2 regions of the Vogesella indigofera genome follow, and region 2 is predicted to be linked to the other one. Evidence: predicted binding sites of a transcription regulator. Region 2 holds the regulator's gene; the other holds the start of a gene.
The links. The regulator FNR, encoded in region 2, switches genes on or off when oxygen is low (the NO sensors DNR and NnrR bind a similar motif). The targets are predictions, from matches to a motif close to TTGATNNNNATCAA.

Region 1 (7,106 bases), on a different contig from region 2:
GCAAGCCAGCTTCCGTTCTACCAGCCGGTAGCCGATGAATGCACCGTTTTTGAGACCGCCTGGCGCCAGCAGTTGCCGGTGCTGATCAAGGGCCCCACCGGCTGCGGCAAGACCCGCTTCGTCGCGCACATGGCGGCGAAACTGGGCCTGCCGCTGTTTACCGTGTCCTGCCACGACGACCTGTCTGCCGCCGACCTGGTTGGCCGCCACCTGATCGCCGGCGGCGACACCCGCTGGTGCGACGGCCCGCTGACGCGGGCGGTGCGCGAAGGCGGCATCTGCTATCTCGACGAAGTGGTGGAGGCGCGCAAGGACACCACCGTGGTGCTGCACCCGCTCACCGACGACCGCCGCATCCTGCCGATCGAGCGCACCGGCGAAGAATTGCAGGCACCGCCCGGCTTCATGCTGGTGGTGTCGTACAACCCCGGCTACCAGCACGTGCTGAAGACGCTGAAACCGTCCACCCGCCAGCGCTTCGTGGCGCTGAGCTTTGATTTCCCGCTGCCGGAAGTGGAACGTGCGGTGGTGCAGCACGAGGGCGGCGTGGACGAAAAGTTGGCCGCACAGCTGGTGACCTTGGCCGGCCAGATCCGCCGCCTCACCGGCTACGATCTCGACGAAGCGGTCAGCACCCGCCTGCTGGTGTACTGCGCCAAGCTGATCGCCAGCGGCATGGCCGTGCGCCTGGCCTGCCGTACCGCGCTGGTGGAGCCGCTGTCGGACGAAGCCGACACCCTGGCGGCGCTGATGGCGGTGGTGGATACCCAGTTTGGTCACTGAGCTGGCGGAGGCGGAGCGGCCGCGGGCGATTGGCGCGCACGCGCTGTACCTGCTGAACCTGTTGCTGCTGCCCGGCCTCGCCTTTGTCGTGCTGTGGTGGTGCCGCCGCCACTGGGCCGCGGCCGCCAGCGCCGAACTGCGCCGGCATCTGGACCAGGCCTTCGGCGCGGCATTGTGGAGCGGGGCACTGATCGTGCTGGTCAGCCTGTTGCTGGTGCTGTTGGGCGGCCTGCAACAGCCGGCCACCTGGGTGCTGCTGATCCTGTATTTCACCGTGATCCATGCCGCACTGGTGTTACTGGGTGCCTACGCGCTGTCGCGCGCCATGGCCGGCTTGCCTTGCCGTTACCCGCTGCCCGGCCTGTGGCGGCAACCCTGATTTGAAAGACACACCCTATGGAAGACCTTGTTGGCGGCTGGTGGGACAAGCTGATCCGCCGTACCGCCTACCGCGGCTATCCGCAGGCGGCGGTGGCGCTAGCGGAGATTGAAAAGCAGGCGCCGCTGTTCTTTCGTGCCATGGGCGGCGACCCGGCGCTGACCCTGCGTACCGCCGTCGGCACCGCCCACGGCGCGCGGCGCCGGCTGCTGGAACGCATCGCCGGCACCGGCGAGCAGGTCGAACTGGCGTGGCGCGACGGCCAGTCGCTGTACCTGCCGGAGAAGATCGACCTGTTCCCCGACGCGGCGCGCAACCGCGAGCTGTATTTCTGGCTGATGGCGCTGGCGGCGCAGCCGCAGCACGGCGACGACGGCGACTGGCTGACGCGCAACCGCCGCGCCAGTGCCGCCTGCCTTGCCGCGATGCCGGGACTGGCCGCGCTATACCAGCGATTGGTGACGGCACTGCTGCCGCTGCGTGACACGCCGCGCGACGCCGCCGCCGCGGCGCAGGAGGCGGCGATCCGCCAGGCACTGCTGCAGCCGGACGCCGCCATTACACTGCCGCCGTGCCGCACCCCGCCACAGCCGGTGCTGCTGTGGCTGCACCCGACGCCACCGACCGCGCCGACCGCGAACGCCGACGACAAGCAGACGCCGGAGATGGAGGACAGCGACAGCAAGGAAACGAAGAAAAAGCGCCGCTACCGCGCGCGGCGCGACACGGCCGACGAACGCAAGAACGGCATGCTGCTGGTGTTCCGCGCCGAAAGCATCTTTACCTGGGACGAGTACGTGCGCGTCAACCGTCACACTGACGACGATGACATGGACGACGCCGGCGCCGCCGCCGAGGACATGAACACGCTGACCATCAGCCGCGACAACCGCCGCCGCGCCAGCCGGCTGAAGTTCGACCTCGACCTGCCGGCCGCCGCCTACGACGACACACCGCTGGGCAGCGGCATCCTGCTGCCGGAATGGGACTACAAGCGGCAACGGCTGGTGGCCGAGCACTGCTGCCTGAAGCCGATGCTGCCGCGCGACGCTACCCCGGCGCCGCTGCCGGACAAGCTGCAACCGCTGGCACGGCGTCTGCGCCGCCAGTTCCAGGCGCTGTCGCCGGAGCGCACCCGCAAGAGCGGCGAGGCCAGCGGCCCGGACATCGACCTCGATCGCCTGATCCGCTTTCTCGCCGAGAAACGCAGCGGTGTGGCGGTGGCCGAGCCGCCGCTGTACCAGGCGTGGCCGCCGGGTGGGCGCAACATGGCCTGCCTGCTGCTGGCCGACCTGTCGCTGTCCACCGAAAGCTGGCTTGGCGAAGCCGGGCAGGTGATCGGCGTGATCCGCGACAGCCTGCTGCTGTTCGCCGAGGCACTGTCCGCCTGCGGCGACGCCTTCGGCCTGTACGGCTTTTCCTCGATCCGCCGTGACGAGGTGCGCTACCTGCTGCTGAAGGATTTTGCCGAGCGCTACGACGACACCACCCGCGGCCGCATCCTGGCGCTGCGTCCCGGCTACTACACGCGCATGGGTGCGGCGATCCGCCAGTCCACCCGCATCCTGCTGGAACAGCCGGCACAGCGCCGCCTGCTGCTGATCGTGTCCGACGGCAAGCCCAACGATCTCGATCACTACGAAGGCCGCTACGGTGTGGAAGACACGCGCCAGGCGGTGCTGGAAGCAAAGCGGGCGGGGCTGATCCCGTTCTGCGTCACGGTGGACAAGGAGGCCGGCGAGTACCTGCCGCACCTGTTCGGCCGCCGCGGCTACAGCGTGGTGCACGACGCGCGGCGCCTGCCGCAGGTGTTGACCAGCCTGTACGCCAGCTTGACCGCCTGACGCGCGGTTGTCAGTAAAAAAGGTTGGCCGCAGTGTTGCGGCCAACCTTTTCTTGTTGATGCGCCAGGGCGCGGCTCAGTACAGGTAGACGCCGTTTGGCTGCGGTGCCGGTACCGGCACCGGCTGGCGCAGCATGTCGCACACCGCGGACTCGATGCCGTGGCACAGCGCGGTCAGCGGCAGGTCGTTGCCTTCCTTGCCGAACGGCTCTTCCAGCTCCTCGCCCAGCACGTCCAGTGCCATATAGGTGTAGGCGATGAACACCGCGATCAACGGCGTCAGCCAGCCGATGCTGGTGGTCAGCCCGATCGGCAGCAGCATGCAGTAGATGGTGACGGTGCGGTTGAGCAGCACGCGGTAGGTGAACGGGATCGGCGTGTTGCGAATGCGTTCGCAGCCGCCGACCACGTCGGACAGCGCGTCCAGGTTGCGGTCGACGCTCTGCCACTGCCACTGGTCGATGCTGCCGCTGTGGCGCAGGCTGGCGTTGAGGCGGTGCAGGTAGAGCAGGATCAGCCCCGGCTTGCCGGGTGCGTCGGCGATCGCCTGCCATTCCGCCGCCGGCAGCAGCCGCTGCAGGTGAGCGGCGACGTCGTCCTGGCGCAGCTGGCCTTTCAGCGCATAGGCAAAGGCGCAGATGCCGTGCAACATCTGCCGCGACTCCGGCCGCGCATCGGCGACCGCCAGCAGCTTGCCGGCCAGGGTGCGCGCCACGATCAGCAGCGTGCCCCACAGCTTGCGCGCTTCCCAGAAGCGCTCGTAGCTGACCGAGTTGCGGAAGCTGAGGAAGATCGCCAGCGACACCCCCATCAGTGTGAAGATGTAGATGTTCAGCGACGACTGCGCGTGCTGGCTGATCCACCAGTTGGTAGCGAAGGCGGACAGCAGCGAGATGAGGAACACCAGGCACAGCCGGGGCAGGATGCGTGGCAGCACCGAGCCGCGCCAGACGAACAGCAGCTCGAACCAGTTGTGACGAGAGTGGATGATCATGATGGGTAGCGGGGGCAGCGAGAGATAAGCCAGCCCGACATCATAGGTGCTGCCGGCCTGTGGCCACAAGGTGTGGCGGCGGCAACGGCGTCTTTTTTTGTGCGCTGCGGCAAACGGCCGCCGCCGCGGGCAAGGCCGGCGGGCGACAAGTTCACGCCATCCTGCACCGGATTCCGATCCGTTGATACGAATCAATGATGCCAATGTCACCACCGGCGGATGATGCGCGCATGAATTCCCTCATAGCGTGGTGGAGAGCATCATGAAAAGCTTCAGGATAAGTGCACTTGCACAGGGCGTATTACTGGCAACCTTGCCGTTCGCTGCATCGCTGGCGCTGGCGGACGCCGCCGGCAGTCCGGCGGCTCAGTCTCAGCAGGAGATGCACCAGAACATCAACCCCAAGGCACCGCCGATCACCAAGGTCGAATTCGAGCGTGCCAAGCAGATCTACTTCGAGCGTTGCGCCGGCTGTCACGGCGTGTTGCGCAAGGGTGCCACCGGCAAGCCGCTGACGCCGGACATCACGCTGGGCAAGGGCACCGACTATCTGAAGGTGTTCATCGCCTACGGCAGCCCGGCCGGGATGCCGAACTGGCAGACCTCCGGCGAGATGAGCGAGCAGGACGTGGACCTGATGGCGCGCTACATCCAGCAGGAGCCGCCGACCCCGCCGGAATTCTCGCTGGCCGACATCGAGAAGTCGCGCAAGATCTACCTGCCGGTAGAGAAACGCCCGACCAAGAAGATGAACAGCTACAACCTGGACAACATCTTCTCCGTCACCCTGCGCGACAGCGGCGAAGTGGCGCTGATCGACGGCGACAGCAAGCAGATCATCAACATCATCAAGACCGGCTACGCGGTGCACATCTCGCGGCTGTCCAAGTCCGGCCGCTACCTGTACGTGATCGGCCGTGACGCCCGCCTCAACCTGATCGACCTGTGGCTGCCGAAGCCGGACAACGTCGCCGAGGTCAAGGTCGGCCTCGAGGCGCGCTCGGTGGAGACCTCCAAGTTCAAGGGCTTCGAGGACAAGATCGCCGTCGCCGGCACCTACTGGCCACCGCAGTTCGTGATCATGGACGGCGACACGCTGAAGCCGCGCAAGGTGGTGTCCACCCGCGGCATGACCGTGGACAACGAGTACCACCCCGAGCCACGCGTGGCCTCCATCGTCGGCAGCCACTACAAGCCGGAATTCGTGATCAACGCCAAGGAAACCGGCAAGATCATGATGGTCGATTATTCCGACCTCAATAACCTGAAAACCACCACCATCGACTCCGCCAAGTTTCTGCACGACGGCGGCTTCGACAGCAGCGGGCGCTACTTCCTGGTGGCCGCCAACGCCTCCAACAAGATCGCGGTGGTCGACACCAAGGAAGACAAGCTGGCAGCACTGGTCGATGTCGGCAAGATCCCGCACCCGGGTCGTGGCGCCAACTTCGTGCATCCGAAATACGGTCCGGTGTGGAGCACTTCGCACCTGGGCAGCGAGGACGTGACGCTGATCGGTACTGATCCGGTGAAACATCCGCAGTACGCGTGGAAGGCGGTCAGCGTGTTCAAGGGCCAGGGTGGCGGTTCGCTGTTCATCAAGACCCATCCGAAATCGAAGAACCTGTGGGTGGACACCCCGCTGAACCCGGATGCCAAGGTCAGCCAGAGCGTGGCGGTCTACGACATCAACAATCTGGCCAAGGGGCCGCAGGTGATCGACGTGGCCGCCTGCGCCAAGCTCTCGGACGACGGTGCCAAACGCGTAGTGCAGCCGGAGTACAACAAGGGTGGCGACGAGGTGTGGTTCTCGGTGTGGAGCGCCAAGAACAAGGAATCGGCCATCGTGGTAGTCGATGACAAGACCCGCAGCTGCAAGGCGGTGATCAAGGACAAGCGCCTGATTACCCCGACCGGCAAGTTCAACGTCTACAACACCCAGCACGACGTTTACTAACCCTCAGCGCGGGCCGCGACCCGGCCCGCCACGGAGATCATCATGAAAACATCCCTGCTTACCGCGCTGCTGCTCAGTGGCGGCCTGCTGCTGGCATCCGCAGCCAACGCCTCGCCAGAGCTGGCGAAGAAGTACAACTGTTTCGCCTGTCACAGTATGGACAAGAAAGTGGTCGGCCCGGCGTTCAAGGACATCGGCAGCAAGTACAAGGGCCAGAACATGCAGGCCAAGCTGGAAGAGAAGGTGAAGAAGGGCGGCGCCGGCAGTTTCGGCCCGATCCCGATGTCGCCGAACCCGCAGGTGCCGGATGCCGACATCAAGTTGCTGGTGAAGTGGGTGCTGGCACAGTAAGTCCCGCTTCTTGCCGCGCGCCGGCCCGCTCCGGGCTGGCCGCCACGGCACGGACTTTGATCGCAGCAGGCGCCGCCTGCTGCCGTGAAAGCCTGACCGGAATCCCGCCATGAAACTGCCTGCCTGTTGCCGTACGCTGACTGCCAAGTGCCTGCTGCTGGGCTGTTGCGCCGCCTTGTTCATCTCCGAAGCCGTCTATGCCGACAGTGGCATCGTCTCCCCCGCACCGCAACGCGTCGCCGAGCTGCGCCACCTGCTGCGCGAAGACTGCGGCGCCTGTCACGGGCTGACCCTCAACGGCGGCCTCGGCAGCCCGCTGACCGCCGCCGCGCTGGCCGGCAAGCCGGGCGACAGCCTGGTCGCCACCTTGCTCGATGGCCGTCCCGGCAGCGCGATGCCACCGTGGCGGCCGTTCATGAGCGAGGCCGAGGCGCAGTGGCTGATCCGGCAATTGCAGCAGGGAATGACGCCATGAACGCGCGTACAAGGTTGGCCGCAATGGCGGCGGGGGCGGTCGTACTACTGGCCGCCTGCGCGACACCGGCGCTGCGCGGCAGCGGCGATCTTGGCGTGGTGATCGAACGTGCCGCCGGCAGCGTGCAGGTGGTCAGCAACAGCAGCAACACCATGCTGGCGCGTATCGGCGGGCTGGGCGACCTGTCGCACGCCTCGCTGGTGTACAGCCGCGACGCGCGCTACGTGTACGTGTTCGGCCGCGATGGCGGCATCAGCAAGGTCGACATCCTGGCCGGCAAGCTGGTGGCGCGGGTGCTGCAGGCCGGCAACAGCATCGGCGGCG
Region 2 (7,106 bases):
CGTCGGTGGCGGTGACCACTGCCTATCCTGGCGCCTCTGCCGAGGTGATCGCCGATACCGTGGCCTCGCCGCTGGAACAGGCGATCAACGGCGTCGACGACATGCTGTACATGCAGTCCAGCAGCGCCAGTAACGGCCGGCTGACCATCAACGTCACCTTCAAGATCGGTACCAATCCGGACCAGGCGTCGATCAACGTCAACAACCGCGTGCAGTCGGTGCTGTCGTCGCTGCCGGAAGAGGTGCGCCGCCAGAGCGTCAACGTGCGCAAGCAGGCCGCCACCTTCCTGCAGGTGATCTCGCTGTACTCGCCGGACAAGCGCTACGACACGCTGTTCATGAGCAACTACGCGCTGCTCAACGTGGTCGACGAGATCAAGCGCATTCCCGGCGTCGGCCAGGTCACCAACTTCGCCGGTAAGGACTACGCGATGCGGGTGTGGCTGCGGCCAGACCGTCTGGCGCAGTTGAAGCTGACGCCCAGTGACGTTGCCACCGCCATCCGCGAGCAGAACGCGCAGTTCGCCGCCGGCAAGATCAGCGCCGAGCCGAACGCCGGCAAGCCGGACTTCACCTACACCATCACCACCAAGGGCCGTCTGACCGAGGCCAGCGAGTTCGAGAACATCATCGTGCGTGCTGCCGCCGACGGGGCCAAGGTGCGACTGAAGGACGTGGCACGGGTGGAGCTGGGCGCGCTGGGCTATGACTTCTACGGCAAGCACAACGGCCGTCCGAGCATCCCGATCGGTATCAACCTGGCGCCGGGCGCCAACCAGCTGGACACCGCCAAGGCGGTACAGGCGAAGATGGACGAACTGGCGGAGCGCTTCCCGGCCGGGCTGTCCTACTCCATTCCTTACGACACCACCCGCTTCGTCGAGGTGTCGATCCAGGAAGTGATTACCACGCTGATGGAAGCGATGGTGCTGGTATTCGCCGTGGTGTACCTGTTCCTGCAGAACTGGCGCGCGACGCTGATTCCGGGCCTGGCGGTGCCGGTGTCCATCGTCGGTACCTTTGCCGGCATGTACATGTTCGGCTACTCCATTAACACCCTGACGCTGTTCGGCATGGTGCTGGCGATCGGTATCGTGGTCGACGATGCCATCGTGGTGCTGGAGAACGTCGAACGCATCATGATGAAAGAGGGCAAGCCGCCGCGCGAAGCCACCATCCAGGCGATGAAGGAAGTCAGCGGCCCGGTGGTCGCCATCGTGCTGGTGCTGTGCTCGGTGTTCATCCCGGTGGCGTTCATGGGCGGTATCGCCGGCCAGATGTACAAGCAGTTCGCCATCACCATCGCGATGTCGGTAACCATCTCCGGCATCGTGGCACTGACGCTGACCCCGGCCTTGTGCGCGGCGATGCTGAAGTCCGAGCATCAGCACAGCAACGCCTTCTTCGACGGCTTCAACCGCCTGTTTGACCGCATCACCCTGCGCTACAGCAGCGGCGTGGCCTTCCTGATCAAGCGTTCCGTGCTGGCACTGGTGCTGTTTGGGCTGCTGATCGGCGCCTCGGCGTGGCTGTTCAAGCTGATTCCGTCGTCGCTGGCGCCGGAAGAAGACCAGGGCTACATCATCTCCGCCACCATCCTGCCGGACGGCGCGGCGATCAACCGCACCGTGGACGCGATGGACAAGCTGGACGTGGAAATTGCCAAGAACCCGGCGGTGAAGGACGTGATGAGCTTTGCCGGCTTTGACATCCTGTCCGGCTCCAACCGCACCAATACCGGTGTCACCTTCATCACCCTGAAGCCGTGGGACGAGCGCAAGGCGCCGGGCATGTCGGCGCAGGAGGTGGTCGGCGACGTGTTCATGAAAGGTGCCGGCATCAAGGAAGGGCTGGTACTGGCCTTCAACCCGCCACCGATCTCCGGCATGTCCTCCACCGGCGGCTTCGAGGCCTACGTGCAGAACCGTGCCGGTGCCTCGGCCGGCGAGCTGGCGGCCCAGGCGCAGGCGCTGATGATGGCGGCGGCAAAACGGCCGGAACTGGCCGGCGTACAGAGCACCTTCTCCGCCAACGTGCCACAGGTCAACGTGCAGCTGGACCGTGAAAAGGCCAAGGCGCTGGGCGTGCCGATCGACGACGTGTTCGACACCATGCAGAGCACCTTCGGCGCGCTGTACGTCAACGACTTCAACAAATTCGGCCGCATCTTCACCGTGCAGCTGCAGTCGGAGGCCGAGTTCCGCAAGAGCGTCGACAACCTGCGTACCGTGTTCGTGCGTGCGCAGAACGGACAGATGATTCCGCTGTCCAGCCTGGTGACGGTGGAACAGGCCACCGGCCCGGAAATCGTCGAGCGCTACAACGCCTTCCCGTCGGCCAAGCTGGTCGGCGGCCCGGCACCGGGCTACAGCTCCGGCGAAGCGCTGGCGGTGATGGAACAGCTGGCGAAGGAAACCCTGCCGGATGGCTACACCCTGGCGTGGACCGGCTCCGCCTTCCAGGAGAAATCCACCGGCGGTGCCTCGTCGACGGTGTTCGTGATCGCGCTGGTGATGGTGTTCCTGATCCTGGCGGCACAGTACGAGCGCTGGACGCTGCCGATCGCGGTGCTGACCGCGGTGCCGTTCGCGGTATTCGGCGCGCTGGTGGCCAACTGGCTGCGCGGGCTGGAGAACGACATCTACTTCCAGGTGGCACTGGTGACGCTGATCGGCCTGGCGGCGAAGAACGCGATCCTGATCGTCGAGTTCGCGGTGCTGAAGATGGAAGAGGGGCGTTCGCTGACCGAGGCGGCGGTGGAGGCGGCCAAGCTGCGTTTCCGCCCTATCGTGATGACCTCGCTGGCCTTCATCCTCGGTTGCGTGCCGCTGGCGATTTCCAGCGGCGCCGGCTCCGCCAGCCGTCACTCGATCGGTACCGGCGTGATCGGGGGCATGTTGGCCGCAACCTTCATCGCGGCACTGTTCATCCCCCTGTTTTTCAAACTGATTATGCAGTGGAGTCAGCGCAAGCCGGCGCCACAAGGAGAACAGCATGATGCTTAAGCAAGCGCTGTTGCCAATCATGGTCGCCGCCGCGCTGTCGGCGTGCGCGGTCGGCCCCGACTACCAGCGTCCGCAGCTGGAAATGCCGCAGGCTGCGGCCAACGTGGCGCCGGTTGCCAGCGACTGGTGGCGCAGTTTCGAGGATCCGGTGCTGGACGCGATGATAGACGAATCGCTGCGCTACAACCGTGATCTGGTGCAGGCCGCGGGGCGGGTGGAAGAAGCCGCCGCCGCCGCTGGTGTGGCGCGTGCCGGCCTGCTGCCGCAGGTCAGCGCCAGCGCCGGCAGCGGCCGCAGCCAGATCTCGGCCTACAGCAGTGGCGGCGGGGCGCTGCTCGACAGCCGCCAGGCCGGGCTGACCGCCAGCTGGGAGCTGGACCTGTGGGGCAAGCTGCGCCGTGAACGCGAAGCGGCGCTGGCCGACGTCAGCGCCAGCGAGCGCTCGCTGGCCGCGTTGCGGCTGTCGCTGGGCAGCCAGGTGGCCAAGAGCTACTTCCAGCTCGCCAGCTACGATGCCCAGCTCGCCAGCGCCCGTGCCACGCTGCAAAGCCGCGAGCAATCGCTGCAGCTGCGCCAGAAACGCTTCAACGGCGGCATGACCTCCGAACTGGAGCTGCGCCAGGCCGAGGCCGAGGCCGCCAGTGCGCGTGCCACCGTGCCGCAGCTGGCACAGGCGGTGACGCAGACCGAACACGCGCTGGCAGTGCTGCTGGGCCGTTCGCCGCGTGACATTGCGGCCAACCTTGGCCGCGGCAAGGCCTTGTCGGCGCTGGCCGAGCCGGAGCAGATCCCGTCAGGTCTGCCGTCCGACCTGCTGCTGCGCCGTGCCGACGTGGCGGCGGCGGAAGCCAGCCTGATCGCGGCCAACGCCCGCATCGGCGTCGCCCGCGCCGCCTACTTCCCGAGCATCAGCCTGTCGGCAGGCATCGGCAGCGCCAGCACCGCGCTGGTCGACCTGTTCAGCGGCCCGGCGCAGACCTGGAACTTTGCGGCCAACCTGACCGCGCCGATCTTCAACGCCGGCCGTATCGCCGCCGGTGTCGATGCCGCCAACGCGCGCCAGAAGCAGGCGCTGGCGGTGTACGAGAAGACGGTGCAGCAGGCGTTTGCCGATACCCTGGACGCGATGTCGGCGGTCAGCACCACGCGTGCCACCGAACAGGCGCAGCTACAGCAACTGGCGGCACTGCGCGAGGCGCTGCGCCTGGCGCGGCTGCGCTACGACAACGGCTACTCCAGCTATCTGGACGTGCTCGATGCCGAGCGCGGCGTGTTCCAGGTGGAGCAGGCACTGTCCAGCGCCCGCCTGGCGCGGCTGTCGGCGGTGGTGTCGCTGTACGCGGCACTGGGTGGAGGCTGGCAGGCCGGCTGACCCCGCAACGCACGATGCAAAAAGCCCGGATCGACTGATCCGGGCTTTTTTTTTGCAGCGCGCCGGCGGGCGGCGCGATGGTATGTATGGGCTTAGCCGGCGCTGTTGGCCTGCGAGCAGCCGGCCACCAGGGCCTTCAGCTCTTCCGGCCGCACCAGCTGGATGTGCTTGTGATCGACCAGGATCCAGCCCTGCTGCTGGAATTTTGACAGCGTGCGGCTGACGGTTTCCAGTTTCAGGCCGAGGAAGCTGCCGATTTCCTCGCGGCTCATGCGCAGGATGAAATCGTTGGCGGCAAAGCCGCGGCTGGCCAAGCGCTGCGACAGGTTGAGCAGGAAGGCGGCGAGGCGTTCTTCCGCCTTCATGTTGCCCAGCAGCAGCATCACCGACTGGTCGCGCACGATCTCGCGGCTCATCAGGCGGAAGAAGTGGTGTTGCAGGCTGGGGATGTCGCGTCCCAGGCTTTCCATGCGGCTGAATGGCAGCTCGCACACCTCGCTGTCCTCCAGCGCGATGGCGTCGCAACCGTGGGTGTTGGAGGAAATGCCGTCCAGCCCCATCAGTTCGCCGGACATGTGGAAACCGGTGACCTGTTCGCGGCCGTCCTGGCTGGAAACGCAGGTCTTGAAATAACCGGTGCGCACCGCGTATAAAGAACGGAAGCCTTCTCCGCTGCGGAACAGGTACTCACCGCGCTTGAAACGGCGGCTCTGACGGATAACGGCATCCAGCTGGGCCATCTCGTCACGGTTCAGCCCCACCGGCAGGCACAATTCACGCAGGCTGCAGTTGGAACAAGTGACTTTCAGCGAATGCAGGGGGGAGGACAGATCGTTCATACCGAGAGTCGATTTCCAGGGACAGATGAGCTTGCTTGATGAGCGTCAATGCAGATCAAGGCGTAATTGCGCAAATTTACCAGTCCCCCACCAGATTTCCAATCAAAATATATGATGACTGCTCATTCTGCATTTATCCCGACCCAATGTGTTTTCGACCGGACCCTGATCGAAACACTGGAAGGGTCCGGTCCGCGTTACACCTCCTATCCGACTGCCGATCGTTTTCACGCCGGTTTTGGGGTGAGTGATTATGAGCATTGCCTGGCGCAGCGCACCATTGGGGCAAACCATCGCGGCATTTCGCTGTACGTGCACATCCCGTTCTGCAACACCATCTGCTACTACTGCGGCTGCAACAAGATCATCACCAAGGACAAGAGCCGCGCCGACGCCTACCTCGACTACCTGGAAAAGGAAATCGCGTTGGTGGCGGAAAAACTCGGCTGTCGCGAGAAGGTGATCCAGCTGCATTTCGGCGGCGGCACGCCGACCTTCCTGTCCGATGCACAGCTGGACCGGGTGATGGGCGTCATCAACCGCTACTTCGAACTGCTGCCGGAAGGCGAGTTCTCCATTGAGATCGACCCGCGCAAGGTTGGCCGCGACACGGTGCTGCATCTGGGTCGGCTCGGTTTCAACCGCATGAGCGTCGGCATCCAGGATTTCGATCCGGCGGTGCAGCAGGCGGTGAACCGCATCCAGAGCGAGGAAGAAACCCGGCTGGTGATCGACGCCGCGCGCGAGGCCGGCTTCAAGTCGGTGAGCGTGGACCTGATCTACGGCCTGCCGCTGCAGACCGCGCACTCGCTGGAAAGCACCGTCAACAAGGTGATCGCGATGGCGCCGGACCGCATCGCGCTGTACAACTACGCGCACCTGCCGACCGTATTCAAGCCGCAGCGCCGCATCAACGAGGCCGACCTGCCGTCCAGCGCCACCAAGCTCGACATCCTGCAGAACTCGGTGCAGCAGCTGAGCGACGCCGGCTATGTGTTCATCGGCATGGACCACTTCGCCAAGCCCGGTGACGAGCTGACCCGCGCGCTGGAACAGGGCCGCCTGCAGCGCAACTTCCAGGGCTATTCCACCCACGCCGACTGCGACATGATCGGCTTTGGCGTGTCATCGATCGGCAAGGTCGGCCCCTGTTACAGCCAGAATGAAAAGGACATCGACGCCTACTACGCGGCGCTGGACGCCGGCCACCTGCCGGTGATGCGCGGCATGACGCTGACCCAGGACGACATCCTGCGCCGCAGCGTGATCCAGGCGCTGATGTGCCGCTTCTCGCTGTCGGTGGAGGCGATCGAGCAGACCTTCGCCATCAATTTCGCCGAGTACTTCGCCGACGAGCTGCCGAAGATCCGCGAATTCCAGCAGATGGGCCTGCTGCATTTCGACGGCGACTTCCTGATGGTGGAGCCGAAGGGCCGCTTCCTGATCCGCAATATCGCGATGGTGTTCGACCGCCATCTGCGCGAACGCGACACGCACGCGCGCTATTCGAAAACCATCTGACCCTCGCCGCCCCGGTGGCGTGATGGCAGGCACACAGGTTGGCCACAGCGATGCGGCCAACCTTTTTCTTTATGCCGGCCACGGCGGCGCGTGGGCGAGGGTGGCGGTGCGCTCTGCTACGCAGGGATCAGCTAGCGCTCGCTCCGCCGGCCCGGCGCCATGGCCGGGCGCAAAAAAGCCCGCTTTCGCGGGCTTGCTCGGAACAGGGTTGGCCGCAAGGCTTACCACACGTCCTTGTGGATCTTGGCTTCGATTTCCGGATACTGCTTCACGTCGAACACCGGCTGCTTCACGCCGGCCTTCAGCTGCTGCTGGTAGTCCTTCAGCAGCACGAACACGTACTTGGACAGCATCACGATGGCGAACAGG

Region 1: PQU89_RS11160 (nitrite reductase) is a predicted target of FNR. The motif match lies at 4,181-4,194, and genes of this name have one in related genera.

The regions. Positions count from the first base shown of each region.
Region 1 is NZ_JAQQLA010000005.1:115,876-122,981, forward strand. It holds gene PQU89_RS11140 (CbbQ/NirQ/NorQ/GpvN family protein) at 1-783, shown strand, start outside; gene PQU89_RS11145 (hypothetical protein) at 773-1,162, shown strand; gene PQU89_RS11150 (nitric oxide reductase activation protein NorD) at 1,180-3,006, shown strand; gene PQU89_RS11155 (bestrophin family protein) at 3,082-3,999, opposite strand; gene PQU89_RS11160 (nitrite reductase) at 4,262-5,956, shown strand; gene PQU89_RS11165 (c-type cytochrome) at 5,999-6,307, shown strand; gene PQU89_RS11170 (c-type cytochrome) at 6,417-6,782, shown strand; gene PQU89_RS11175 (cytochrome D1 domain-containing protein) at 6,779-7,106, shown strand, end outside.
Region 2 is NZ_JAQQLA010000004.1:222,048-229,153, reverse strand. It holds gene PQU89_RS06785 (efflux RND transporter permease subunit) at 1-3,005, shown strand, start outside; gene PQU89_RS06780 (efflux transporter outer membrane subunit) at 2,995-4,377, shown strand; gene fnr (fumarate/nitrate reduction transcriptional regulator Fnr) at 4,470-5,216, opposite strand; gene hemN (oxygen-independent coproporphyrinogen III oxidase) at 5,328-6,737, shown strand; gene PQU89_RS06765 (alanine/glycine:cation symporter family protein) at 6,959-7,106, opposite strand, start outside.